Regions from separate parts of the Photorhabdus kleinii genome, predicted to be linked through region 2. Evidence: predicted binding sites of a transcription regulator. Region 2 holds the regulator's gene; each other region holds the start of a gene.
The links. Region 2 encodes CRP, which controls carbon source genes, mostly activating them, when cyclic AMP is high. Its sites were predicted from a motif close to ATGTGANNNNNNTCACAT; they were not measured.

Region 1 (3,282 bases), on a different contig from region 2:
TTTGATGGATCTGTTCATTCAACATATCCCATCAAGGCCGGTATCTTCACATTATTTAGCCCAAAGTAACGGATTAAATATTAAAGGCAACTTATCATATCTATTGTTAAAATATCGCTCTCATATTGTAAAAATCATCCTTACAAGCAACTTAGTACGACTTATTACATTAATTGATAAAACATCCCAAAATTCATTATAACAAATTGATATGTATAGCATTATTAACTTAAAACTTAACTAAAATAGTAAACAAAGCTAGACCAAAGATGAAAATAAACATAATTTTAACAAATTGCAATCAATGCAAATTAAAAACCTACATTCATCACAAAACTGTGGTGGAAGCAACCAGTTACACATCGAACTAACAGGAAAGAATAATTTAGAAAAATATTGGGTTATTTGTATAAAATTCAGGAAGTACCGGTAAAAGAAAGGAGAAAAGCCTATGAAATAGGCTTTATAATAAAAATGATAAGAATATTATAATTTGTAATTTCACTAGAATGAAAGCTAACACCTTTTATCGTAAATCATATCAAAGCAACCCTGGGAATAGCGCTCTGATCCCTGTCACAATCAGTTCAATTCCCAAAGACATCAATAGCAGTCCCATAATTCGGGTGATAACGTTAATGCCTGTTTGCCCAAGATATTTGACGACTAAAGGTGCAGATCGAAATAATAACCAGCAGCAAAGCGCAAACAACGCGCTGGTAATCATCAAACCAATAAAATTCTGCCATCCCTGATAACGAGAACTCCAGACAATACAAGAACTGATTGCACCGGGACCTGCCATTAACGGCAATGCCAGCGGCACAACACCAACACTTTCTCTAACGGCTGTTTCTGATTTTTCCTGCTTATTCTGTTTGTCCTCTCCAAGTTTACCGTTAATCATCGACATCGCGATGGTCACAACCAAAATCCCACCAGCAATACGAAAAGAGTCAATGGAAATGCCGAACATACGCAGTATCGAGTCACCTAACAGCAAAGCTGTCCATAAAATGATGGCAACAGAAATATTGGCAATAAAGTTAGTTCTATTACGAGCCGATTGGGCTTGGTAGTGAGTCATACTGATAAAAACCGGCAAAATACCAACAGGATTGACCAGTGCAAACAGCCCAACAAAAAACTTAATGTAACCAGGCAGATCCAGCAGTAAGTCACCCACAAAGAACCTCTATTGAGTTACGCTGTGTTGTTAAAAACATTCTCATGATTGCTCTCCCAAAAACCATAGAAAACTTAATTTTTTCTTCACCTTATACTGGCGAAGTTCTCTTTTCCATCGACCACAACGCATTTTTTAATTTAAAATATCTTATATAACAAGTTGTTAACCCGATATTTTTATTAGATTAAAAATTCAACTTCTTAACGCTATTTACAACCCAATCAATAATAACTATCACTGACCCAAGCTGAAAGGAATCAGCTTGGGGATTTATGTGATTAAGATCAATATATATTTAATACCAAATGGTAACCTGTAGTTACCAAAAAATCACCAAGTTAAATAGTCTAAAAAATACTTATTCATTGATATTAAAAGATTTTTAATATTTTTCAGGAGTACTTCTTTATGACTGTAACTCATGTTACTGAACTGAACGAACTCGTTGCCAGGGTAAAAAAAGCACAACGTGAATTTGCTAACTTTTCTCAGGAGCAAGTTGACAAAATCTTCCGCGCAGCGGCCCTTGCAGCGGCAGATGCACGTATCCCTTTAGCAAAATTAGCCGTAGCAGAATCCGGTATGGGCATTGTCGAAGACAAAGTAATCAAAAACCACTTTGCTTCCGAATATATCTATAACGCTTATAAAGATGATAAAACCTGCGGCATTTTGTCTGAGGATAAAACATTCGGCACCATCACTATCGCCGAACCTATTGGCTTAATCTGCGGTATCGTGCCAACCACCAACCCAACATCTACTGCTATTTTTAAGGCCCTCATCAGCCTAAAAACCCGTAACGGTATTATTCTCTCACCCCACCCACGCGCCAAAAAAGCAACAACTAAAGCAGCAGAATTGGTTCTATCCGCTGCGGTTGCCGCTGGTGCGCCAAAAGATATTATTGGCTGGATTGATGAACCCTCCGTTGAACTTTCCACTGCATTGATGCACCACCAAGACATCAATCTAATCCTGGCGACCGGTGGCCCAGGTATGGTAAAAGCGGCGTACAGCTCTGGTAAGCCCGCAATCGGCGTCGGTGCCGGTAACACCCCGGTTGTCATTGATGAATCAGCTGATATTAAACGTGCTGTTGCATCTATTCTGATGTCTAAAACCTTTGACAACGGCGTCATCTGCGCTTCAGAGCAATCCGTTATCGTGGTGGATGCAGTGTATGATCAGGTGCGTAAACGTTTCTTTACTCATGGCGGTTATCTGTTACAAGGCAAGGAACTGAAAGCTGTTCAAGATATCATTCTGAAAAACGGGAGTCTAAATGCGGAAATTGTTGGTCAATCTGCAACAAAAATTGCCGAAATGGCAGGCATTAATGTTCCTGAAAGGACCAAGATCTTGATTGGAGAAGTGAGTTTGACTGATAAAGTAGAACCCTTTGCTCACGAAAAATTGTCTCCACTGCTCGCTATGTATCGTGGTAATAGCTTTGAAGATGCCGTAGAAAAGGCAGAAAAATTGGTTGAAATGGGCGGAATTGGTCACACTTCCTGCTTGTATACCGATCAGGACAATCAGGCGGCACGAATCAAGTATTTCGGCGATAAAATGAAAACAGCTCGTATTCTCGTGAATACTCCTGCTTCTCAGGGCGGTATCGGTGATCTCTACAACTTCAAGCTTGCTCCCTCTCTGACACTAGGTTGCGGCTCTTGGGGAGGAAATTCCATCTCTGAAAATGTCGGGCCCAAACATCTCATCAATACCAAAACCGTGGCGAAAAGAGCAGAAAATATGCTGTGGCATAAACTTCCGAAATCAATTTACTTCCGTCGCGGCTCCCTGCCTGTGGCATTAGAAGAAATTGCAACCGACGGTGCAAAACGCGCTTTTATCGTAACAGACCGTTTCTTATTTAATCATGGTTATGCTGATCAAGTCACTGATGTGCTGAAATCCCATGGGATAGAAACAGAAGTTTTCTTTGAAGTTGAAGCAGACCCTACCCTAAGCACTGTTCGTAAGGGTGCGGAACAAATGCACTCATTCAAACCGGACATCATTATTGCCCTGGGGGGAGGGTCCCCAATGGATGCGGCCAAAATTATGTGGGTGATGTATGAACACCC
Region 2 (3,282 bases):
CCAGCAACTTAACATCAGTGCCGCGCAGATAGAAGGAGATAGTTTCCACCGTTACACCCGCCCTGAAATGGATGCCGCAATCCGTAAAGCCAAAGAGCAAGGCAGGCATATCAGTTATTTTGGGCCAGAAGCCAATGATTTTGGCATGCTGGAAAAAACCATGATCGATTATGGTGAAATCGGTGAAGGCCGCTGTCGGAAATATCTTCATACCTATGACGATGCCGTCCCTTACAACCAGCTCCCCGGTACCTTTACGCCGTGGGAATCCTTACCCAAGCAGACTGATGTGCTGTTTTATGAAGGTCTGCACGGTGGCGTTGTCACACCACAACATAATGTTGCCAGTCATGTTGATCTGCTCGTGGGCGTCGTGCCGATTGTCAACCTTGAATGGATACAGAAACTTGTCCGCGATACCGGAGAACGAGGACACTCGCAGGAAGCTGTGATGGATTCCGTCGTGCGTTCTATGGATGATTATATTAACTACATTACGCCACAATTCTCGCGAACACATATCAACTTCCAACGTGTCCCTACCGTTGATACATCCAATCCATTCTCAGCCAAAGCCATTCCATCACTGGATGAAAGTTTTATTGTCATCCGCTTCCGTGATCTGACTCAAATTGATTTCCCATACTTGTTAGCAATGTTACAAGGCTCATTCGTTTCAAGCATTAATACCATCGTGGTCCCCGGTGGAAAAATGGGATTAGCAATGGAATTAATTATGACGCCATTGGTACAGCGATTACTGGAAGGGGAAAAGATTTGTTAATCAGCGCCTGAGGTCAATTTAACAAATCCAGTACTTAAAATTTGCATCTTATATTATTCAGTTAAAAAAACAGGTAACTGAGATAATTAGTTACCTGTTGTTATTTTTTAATCAAAAATAATTTCTCAATCTATCTCTTTAATTTCAAAACTGTGGGTAATTTCAACTGATTTCCCCAACATCAACGAAACAGAGCAATATTTTTCCGCGGAAAGCATGACTGCACGTTCAACCGCTTTATCTATTAAATCCTTACCCGTAACAATAAAATGCAGATTAATATGAGTAAACAAGCGTGGCACCTCTTCACGACGGCGGGAAGTTAATTTTACTTCACAATCTCTGATGTCATACCTGCCTTTCTGCAAAATAGAAACTACATCAACCGTACTGCAACCACCGGCTGCTATTAATACCATTTCCATTGGACTCGGTGCCTTATCGCCGGCATTACCATCCATCATGATCTGATGACCGGAAGATGACTCCCCCAAAAGAGACAATCCTTCAACCCATTTTACCCGCGCTTGCATAAATACCTCTTAAGTCGTTCTTTGCATCCAAGCCTACTCTTTCAGTATTAAGCTAGCAATCTAATGAGCGGTTTATTATGCTGAAACAATACAAGACAAGACAGAAGCCTTTTCCTGTGTTAAAAACAGAAGTGGGCCAGGTATATATAGGTTAAGATCAATACCCTAGGGTTCAAATTTCAGATAACCTATATAAAACCCTTACCTGTCGGTTTTTCAACAAACTAATGTTAAGCTAGTGTCTTTATAAGCCAGCCTGACGAGAAACTTTTAGATTCTCGTGTTATTTAGGCAGCGATAACAACAGAGGATGAAACGAATGGTTCTCGGCAAGCCACAAACAGACCCCACTCTTGAATGGTTTTTGTCACACTGCCATATTCATAAATATCCATCTAAAAGTACGCTTATTCATCAAGGCGAAAAAGCAGAGACGCTTTACTACATCGTAAAAGGCTCTGTTGCGGTTTTGATTAAAGATGAAGAAGGCAAAGAGATGATCCTCTCCTATTTAAATCAGGGGGATTTCATTGGTGAACTTGGATTATTTGAAGAGGGGCAAGAGCGTACAGCCTGGGTACGGGCCAAAAGCGCCTGTGAAGTAGCTGAAATCTCCTATAAAAAATTCCGTCAACTGATTCAGGTAAACCCGGATATTTTGATGCGTTTATCTGCCCAAATGGCAAACCGTTTGCAAACAACTTCTGAGAAAGTCGGTAATCTGGCTTTCCTGGATGTTACCGGCCGGATTGCCCAAACTTTATTGAATCTGGCGAAACAACCAGATGCAATGACCCACCCGGACGGAATGCAAATCAAAATCACGCGTCAGGAAATTGGCCAGATTGTTGGCTGTTCCCGCGAAACGGTTGGTCGCATTCTGAAAATGCTAGAAGATCAAAACTTGATCTCCGCACACGGTAAAACTATTGTTGTTTACGGTACACGTTAACGCCTGATTAATCAGCGCATAATCCTGCGCTGATTTCTCTTATATTTAATTACACCAACTGGTTAATTGCCTGCTCTAACCGCTCCATTCCTTGAGCAATCTCTTCTTCACTAATAATCAACGAAGGCGTGAAACGCAATACATCACCACCCGCACTCAACAACATTAAGCCATTTTCAGCCGCCAGTTGCAGAATATCTTTGGCTTTTCCTTGATATGGTGCTTTGAGTTCTGCACCAATCAGCAAACCCTTTCCTCGGATTTCACCAAATATCGAATGTTTCTGATTGATATCATTCAGAAAATTCATCATCAAATTATGGCGTTTCTCAACTCCCTCCAGAACTGTTGGTGTATTAATAATATCAAAAGCAGCATTTGCAACTGCACAAGCCAACGGATTACCGCCGTAAGTTGTACCGTGAGTTCCCGGCGTCATCGCTGAAGCAATATTCTCTGTCGTCAGCATAGCGCTAATAGGGAAGCCATTTCCCAATGCTTTTGCTGTGGTAATGATGTCCGGCGTAACATCATAATACATATAAGAAAATAGCTTACCGGTACGTCCCATCCCACTTTGCACTTCATCAAACACCAACAGCACCTGATGCTTATCGCAAAGCTCACGCAACCCACGAATAAATGCCGGTGCTGCCGGCGTGACTCCCCCTTCTCCCTGTACAGGCTCCAATACAACAGCACAAGTATGGTCATCTATGACAGCCTTCACTGCATCTAAGTCATTAAAAGGCACATGAATAATATCCGCGGGTTTTGGCCCAAAACCATCAGCATATTTTGGCTGACCACCCACGGAGACAGTAAATAAGGTGCGACCATGAAAACCCTGATGAAATGCGATAATTTTGGTTTTATAGGGACTGTGACGCGTAATGGCATAGTGGCGAGCCAGTTTAAATGCCGCTTCATTCGCTTCTGCTCCTGAGTTGGCAAAAAATACCCGCTCAGCAAAAGTCGCATCAATCAGTTTCTGCGCCAAAATCAAAGCCGGT
Region 3 (3,282 bases), on a different contig from region 2:
ACGTGAATTACCACCAATACTACTCTGTTGATGTGGTCAACGGCCCCGGAACACGCTGCACACTATTTGTCGCGGGGTGCGAACATCAATGCCCCGGTTGTTATAACAAAAGTACCTGGCGGGTGAACTCCGGCCAACCATTTACTCAGAAAATGGAAGACCGTGTAATTTTTGATTTACAGGACAAACGCATTAAACGACAAGGACTATCTTTATCTGGTGGAGATCCCCTACATCCACACAACACACCCGCAATCCTGAAATTGGTAAAACGGGTTAAAGCAGAGTGCCCAGACAAGGATATTTGGCTTTGGACGGGTTATCGGCTAAAAGAACTTAGCGAAATTCAACGGGAAATTACCAGCTATATTAATGTGCTAGTGGATGGCAAGTTTATACAAGATCTTTATGAACCCGGTTTACTATGGCGTGGTAGCTATAACCAGATTATTCATAGATTAAGATAATTTTATCGCTGCCAGCAGATTTTTTTACCAAATCCAAGCGTATTATCAGTCATCTTTATTTCATTGAGATTCAGTTGCCAAATAGGTGTTTTAACAGCAATTGCCACAGGAAAACGGCGGCAATAACGTGCTCTGGCCGCTTTATCTTTTTCACCCTCAAGACGAATGACTTCTCCTTTGAACTGAATACCTTTTATCTGTGCAATATTACGAATCTGCCCGGCAATAGTACCTGCAACCTGTGGATTTACCTGTATCATTTCACCGTGGCGAGTATGACGTTCAGTCATAAACCAGAAGGCTATTTCATCGGCATTGAAAACATAGAAACAATTTGCGCACCAAATATCATCACCGGTTGCTGTACAAAGCGTTAGGACATGCTGTCTTGCGAGGTATCTGTGGATAATCTGAAAGTTTTCAGTAACGTTCACTCTCTCTCCAATAGCAGGATTGTATCTGCCTAGAAGCCCAGAACCACGCCGGGATAAACATCATCCTACGGCGTGTTCTGATATCTCCTGACAGGGACAGGGTTCAGTATGCTCTACTATAAATTAGTTATAGATCTCAGCAACACCTGATAATTGATTCTTACCGCTGGCAGAGATAATGCGGAAAGAAGATGCGCCTGCTTTGTCAGCTTTTTTGGACAATTCGGTACTTAGGGTTTCCAAAGTATCAGCCCCCGTTACAGAAACTACACCAATTTTAGGGGAAGAAGAAGTTTGAACTTCTGTTGCCGCCATACTACCAAAAGAGATAGCACTTAAAGCTAAAGCAATAGCGATATATTTTACGTTTTTCATATTATGATCCTTGATCAATTTTTAGTGGAATGAGTTACTCTCTGTGATGTGGATCATAGTATGCTCTAAAGGCCGGAATAAAAATTAGCAATTATTGCTATTTTGTTTCAATTTTTTTGAACAAATAATGCGACGTATAGCAAATTGATATGTAACAGGTTTTATAAAACTGTTATATTGTAATAACTTAAACTAAATTATTCAGAAAAATGATATAGAAAAACGTTCGAGTAAAATATAAATATCAAAAATAGAAAATTCAGAAAAAAATTATATGGCTGAAAATCAATGGGTTCTTTACTTACTGAAAACAAAATCAGGAATGCTTTATACCGGGATAACAACAAATATTCACCGCCGTTTTACACAACATAAAAACGGGAAAGGAGCCAAATCACTGAGGGGGAAAGGACCGTTACAGCTAGTTTTCAGTAGTCATGCCGGAGACCGCTCCAATGCCTCACAGCTAGAATATCAAGTAAAACAATTAAGTAAACAGCAAAAAGAGAGGCTGGTTATTTGCCAGCCCGTCTGTATAGCAGAATATTTAGCATCAATTAAAAACGGTCAAAGTGTGGGGAGTAAGTAACCAATCCCTTATGGTCAGCCAAAGAACTATCAGCTAATTCATATAGCTGAAAATAAGATTCACACGTTGGCCACTGGCAATGCAACTGATGCTCACTGGCAAGCGTAAAACCAAACCGGCGATAGTAGTGTGGATCACCTAAAACAACGACGACACCATAACCAAATTCATTCAGGCTATCCAAACCTTCATACACCAGCTTTTCACCAATCCCCTGCCGACGATATTCTTCAGCAACCGCTAACGGTGCCAGACCAACCCATTGGTGATCTTCACCATTAATATCCACCGGACTAAAAGCCACGTAACCGATTACCTGGCCTTCGTCATCAGTAGCAACCACCCCTAACGTCAATAATCCATCTTCCCGCAATTGTTGGACCAATTCCGCTTCTGCCGGGGTATCAAAAGATTTCCGTAATAACTGATCTATTCCCGCTGCATCTACAGGAATTTCTACTCTGATCAACATGATAATCGCGCAAGATCGTGCTGATCCACGCCCTCCGGCAAACTCGCTTCTATACACTCAGCCAATTGGAACAAACCCGCACAAAGAACAGCAAGCATGAACTTCAACGCTATCGTATCTACCAAATTTTTAACACACAACCCTAATTCTGTACGAATAACTCTTAGAACCAGATAATTGGCTTCGTCGCTGAAACTAACCTCTTCCTGCTTATACTGGTTGACAACTAAATGACTATCACGGACAGTAATAAACCAGTGCAGAGTAAGATTGTGGATTTTTCCTAACACAGCTCAGACTCCTTACTTGATAAAGTAACGTAGCTATCTAGCCAAAATATATCGGCATTCGCCCGATCCTACATCAAGAATCCAATACAGACCTAACTGTAAATTTTACCTTTTAACTATTAGGGTAATATCTGACTATAAACTGCGCTAAATCAAAACATCCCATCACTAATTCAATTACAATTACTAATCATTTATTACTTTATTCCGGTATTTTATATGTAGTAACTTTGCCCCCACAAAAAATTTATTTACGGAACAAAGTTGTCGTCGATAACGGAGAAGAACTTATCTATATCTGTCTGAAATATGATATTAAAGCCCATGACTCCTTAATCCAAATGGAAACAAAAGCATCTCATAAACATACAGTTATAGAAAAAAATGTAAACATAAGTTGCATGCTGAAATTAAAATTTACACATACTGATTATAGCCGATTGCAAACTTTTGGCTTAATGTATGGCATCAGTCCATACGTATTTCTTAAATTATTGAGAGAGATAATGCTAAAAAGCACGCATAGGATTTATTAAGATTTGCTTCTGGATTGATTATCCTTGGGCTGAATTGTCACAAACGTATATAGTTTAATCCTTATACAATAAATAGGAAAGGTGTATGGAAAGCCAAGATATTTATTCAAAATTCATTG
Region 4 (3,282 bases), on a different contig from region 2:
TCAGAGTTTCTAGAATATCGGGAAGTTTAAGGTAAAAATGATTTGTGTTGGCAGATAGTATTTGTTGATATAACTGAAATTCTTCTGCCAGAGTTGCAGGAATTAGCGCTTCTTTAATTCTTTGCTGTAAATCGTGTTTCCAGCCAGGAATATCCTTTAATAGCGCACGTTTTAAGCGAGGATGTTTTTCAAAAAAGATAGCTAACTGAGGTGAAGCTAAAAGCGTTAATATGATCTCTTCTATCATCTCCCCTTCGTTTATTGATAGTAAAAGATCAAGGGTTGTCAGACTAATCATTTAATTAGTTGCCTATTTTTATTTTCAACTGATTAATTTTATCGGCTAACTGGATAAAACTCTGCTCTATCGTAGCAAGCCAATGACTTTCAATAAACAGACATGGCTGATGCTGATTAAACAGTTGGTGTTGATGATGAATTTCTTGATTAACTTTTTCCAATCTTTCCAGCCACTCGTTGTTTTCTTCATTTTGCTGATGCTGATGATCTGGTAAATATAGCGTGGATGAACGGCGGCTGATATCAAAAATCTCTGGCTGATGTGCTGAATTAACTTCGGCTGCTATGTTTTGTGGAAAACCAATGCCGTTCAGACGGGCTGATAATTCTCTGCCTTTGTTTATCCAGATAATCAACGCTTTTTTTTCCAATTCAATGAAATTGACTTTAATATCATGGAGATGAAGAGGTGTATGTAGGAATAGAATCAATTTTTCTTCATTGATATGATCGGGTAGCGAGTATTGTATTTTACGTCCAAACAGACTGGTTTGTTTTTCCAGCTTTAACGCCTGCTGATCATTTTTATCCTGACGAGCTTGAGTCCATTGGTGATAAAGCGAATCAATTTGTTGAGATAATATTCTTTGCCGATATGCCTGTTCGGTCATGAGAGTATTCAAGTATTGGGGTAGTAATTTAAAAGAGTGAAGATCATGCCACAGGCAATCTTTCAGTAATATTAAATCAAGAGGTGATATCTCTTTTCTGCCATTGAAGAAAGCACTGGCTTGTAATAAATGAATGGCTTTCTTCCAGCGCCTATCTGAAACGTAAGGTGAATGTTCTGTTGCATCAAGTTGCTGACGTAGATGATAAATAATATCAAAACAACTATCTGGTAGAACTATTTTATCAACCTCTTTTTGCCATTGATGGAATTCTTCACTTGTTATTTGAATGTCTGCCGGAACAGGGTTATCATTTTCATTTTTGTGGCTAGTGAGTAACGCTCTGAAATTCTTTTTTTCTTGAATTTTATCCAGCCAGATACGAATTAGCATTCTGTCATAAAGTGCCTCCAGACCGTTATCTGCTTCAGGTAGCTCATTGGATGCTGTTATAAGTAATCGCATTGGAATTTTCTCTTCTGTATCCCCATTTCTGAATTTTCTTTCATTAATTGCAGTCAGTAGGGTATTAAGAATTGCCGGACCGGCTTTCCATATTTCGTCAAGGAAGACAATTTCAGTTTCAGGTAAATATCCGTTGGTTAGACGTTGATAACGTCCTTCTTCTTTCAGTGCCTGAATAGAAAGAGGGCCGAAAATTTCTTCAGGGGTTGAAAAGCGAGTCATCAGATATTCAAATGCTCTGGCATCACGAAACGCAAATTTCAATCGTCGGGCTATCAAACTTTTTGCGATACCTGGAGGGCCGAGTAGAAAAACACTTTCTCCACACAATGCAGCTAGCAAACATAAACGAATAGTCTGTTGTCTTTCATACAGACCACTTTCCAGATAGTGACTTAAGAAAACTATTTTTTCTGTTAATAATAGCATAATTCATACCAATATTATCTGTTGGATTAGATAAAACCTAATTAGCCTTCTCCATAGATTTTAATCATTATTTGTTGATGTAGACAATATTTACCTTAAAAATCGATTCAGCGTCAAATATTCAATAAGTTAACGTTTTTTTTCGTTTCTTTTATTATCGAAACGTTTCGATAGTGATCACATTTTTGTATCACTAATGTTGCATTTTAAATATTACTTTATATATTACTAAATAGCGAAACGTTTCGCTAATGGAATAAAAAAATGAAAAAAGGTGTATTACTTAATTCTGAAGTTTCAGCCGTAATTTCTCAGCTAGGGCATACTGACCAGATTACAATTGGTGATGCTGGATTACCAATTCCTTCTTTAGCCCAGCGGATTGATTTAGCGCTAACCCAGGGAATTCCCAGTTTTATATCCGTTCTTAATGTTGTTACACAAGAAATGCAGATTGAAGCTGCATTTTTAGCTGAGGAGATCATTGATCATAATCCTCTGATATATCAATTAATATTGACTAAAATTAAAGAGCTTGAGAAACAGCAAGGGAATTCAATTACCATAGATTATATTAGTCATAATATGTTGAAAGAGAAAACAGAGCATAGCCGAGCGGTGATTCGCACAGGAGAGCATTCTCCTTATGCCAATATTATCCTTTGTGCTGGTGCGACTTTCTGAGGTGATTATGCAACCTGTACTGGAACTAAAAGGAATTAGTAAATCTTTTCCTGGTGTCAAAGCATTATCTGGCGCGGCACTACGTGTTTACCCGGGTAAAGTGATGGCTCTGGTAGGGGAAAATGGTGCAGGTAAATCCACGATGATGAAAGTGTTGACCGGAATATATACCAGAGATACAGGCACGGTTCATTACCTAGGAAAAGAAGTGATTTTTTCTGGTCCTAGATCCTCTCAGGAAGCGGGGATCGGGATTATCCATCAGGAATTAAATCTTATTCCCCAACTGACCATTGCTGAAAATATTTTCCTGGGGCACGAATTTGTTAATAAATTCGGTGCGATTGATTGGGGAAAAATGTATCAGGAAGCCGATCGTCTTTTAAAAAAATTGAATCTGAGTTACAGCAGTCACCGTTTAGTCGCTGAACTTTCTATCGGTAATCAACAACTGGTTGAAATTGCTAAGGTACTGAGTTTTAAATCCAAAGTTATCATTATGGATGAGCCAACTGATGCGCTGACCGATACAGAAACTGAATCATTATTTCTCGTAATACATGAACTAAAATCTCAGGGATGCGGTATTGTTTATATTTCCCATCGTTTGAGAGAAATTTTTGAAATTTGCGATGATGTGACGGTATTCCGTGATGGACAATTTATTGGTGAAAAGTCGGTAAAAGAGCTAAAAGAAGAGACTCTGATTGAAATGATGGTTGGGCGAAAACTGGAAGATCAGTATCCTCGCCTGAATTTACCTCGGGGCAAAAAACGACTTGAGGTTAAGCAG

Region 1: a site for CRP is predicted at 1,462-1,479, ahead of adhE (bifunctional acetaldehyde-CoA/alcohol dehydrogenase). Genes of this name have one in related genera too.
Region 3: a site for CRP is predicted at 1,404-1,421, ahead of bhsA (multiple stress resistance protein BhsA). Genes of this name have one in related genera too.
Region 4: a site for CRP is predicted at 1,971-1,988, ahead of rbsD (D-ribose pyranase). Genes of this name have one in related genera too.

What each region holds. Positions count from the first base shown of each region.
Region 1 is NZ_JAJAFY010000001.1:343,972-347,253, reverse strand. Features, by position in the region: gene LG003_RS01610 (YchE family NAAT transporter) at 542-1,186, opposite strand; gene adhE (bifunctional acetaldehyde-CoA/alcohol dehydrogenase) at 1,598-3,282, shown strand, end outside.
Region 2 is NZ_JAJAFY010000066.1:2,189-5,470, forward strand. Features, by position in the region: gene LG003_RS20905 (phosphoribulokinase) at 1-784, shown strand, start outside; gene LG003_RS20910 (OsmC family protein) at 910-1,317, opposite strand; gene crp (cAMP-activated global transcriptional regulator CRP) at 1,637-2,269, shown strand; gene argD (bifunctional acetylornithine/succinyldiaminopimelate transaminase) at 2,319-3,282, opposite strand, start outside.
Region 3 is NZ_JAJAFY010000007.1:19,486-22,767, forward strand. Features, by position in the region: gene nrdG (anaerobic ribonucleoside-triphosphate reductase-activating protein) at 3-467, shown strand; gene LG003_RS06105 (YhbP family protein) at 470-901, opposite strand; gene bhsA (multiple stress resistance protein BhsA) at 1,025-1,276, opposite strand; gene LG003_RS06115 (GIY-YIG nuclease family protein) at 1,551-1,865, shown strand; gene LG003_RS06120 (GNAT family N-acetyltransferase) at 1,834-2,337, opposite strand; gene LG003_RS06125 (hypothetical protein) at 2,331-2,627, opposite strand; gene LG003_RS06130 (prenyltransferase) at 3,249-3,282, shown strand, end outside.
Region 4 is NZ_JAJAFY010000024.1:68,291-71,572, forward strand. Features, by position in the region: gene viaA (ATPase RavA stimulator ViaA) at 1-298, opposite strand, end outside; gene ravA (ATPase RavA) at 303-1,805, opposite strand; gene rbsD (D-ribose pyranase) at 2,070-2,489, shown strand; gene rbsA (ribose ABC transporter ATP-binding protein RbsA) at 2,497-3,282, shown strand, end outside.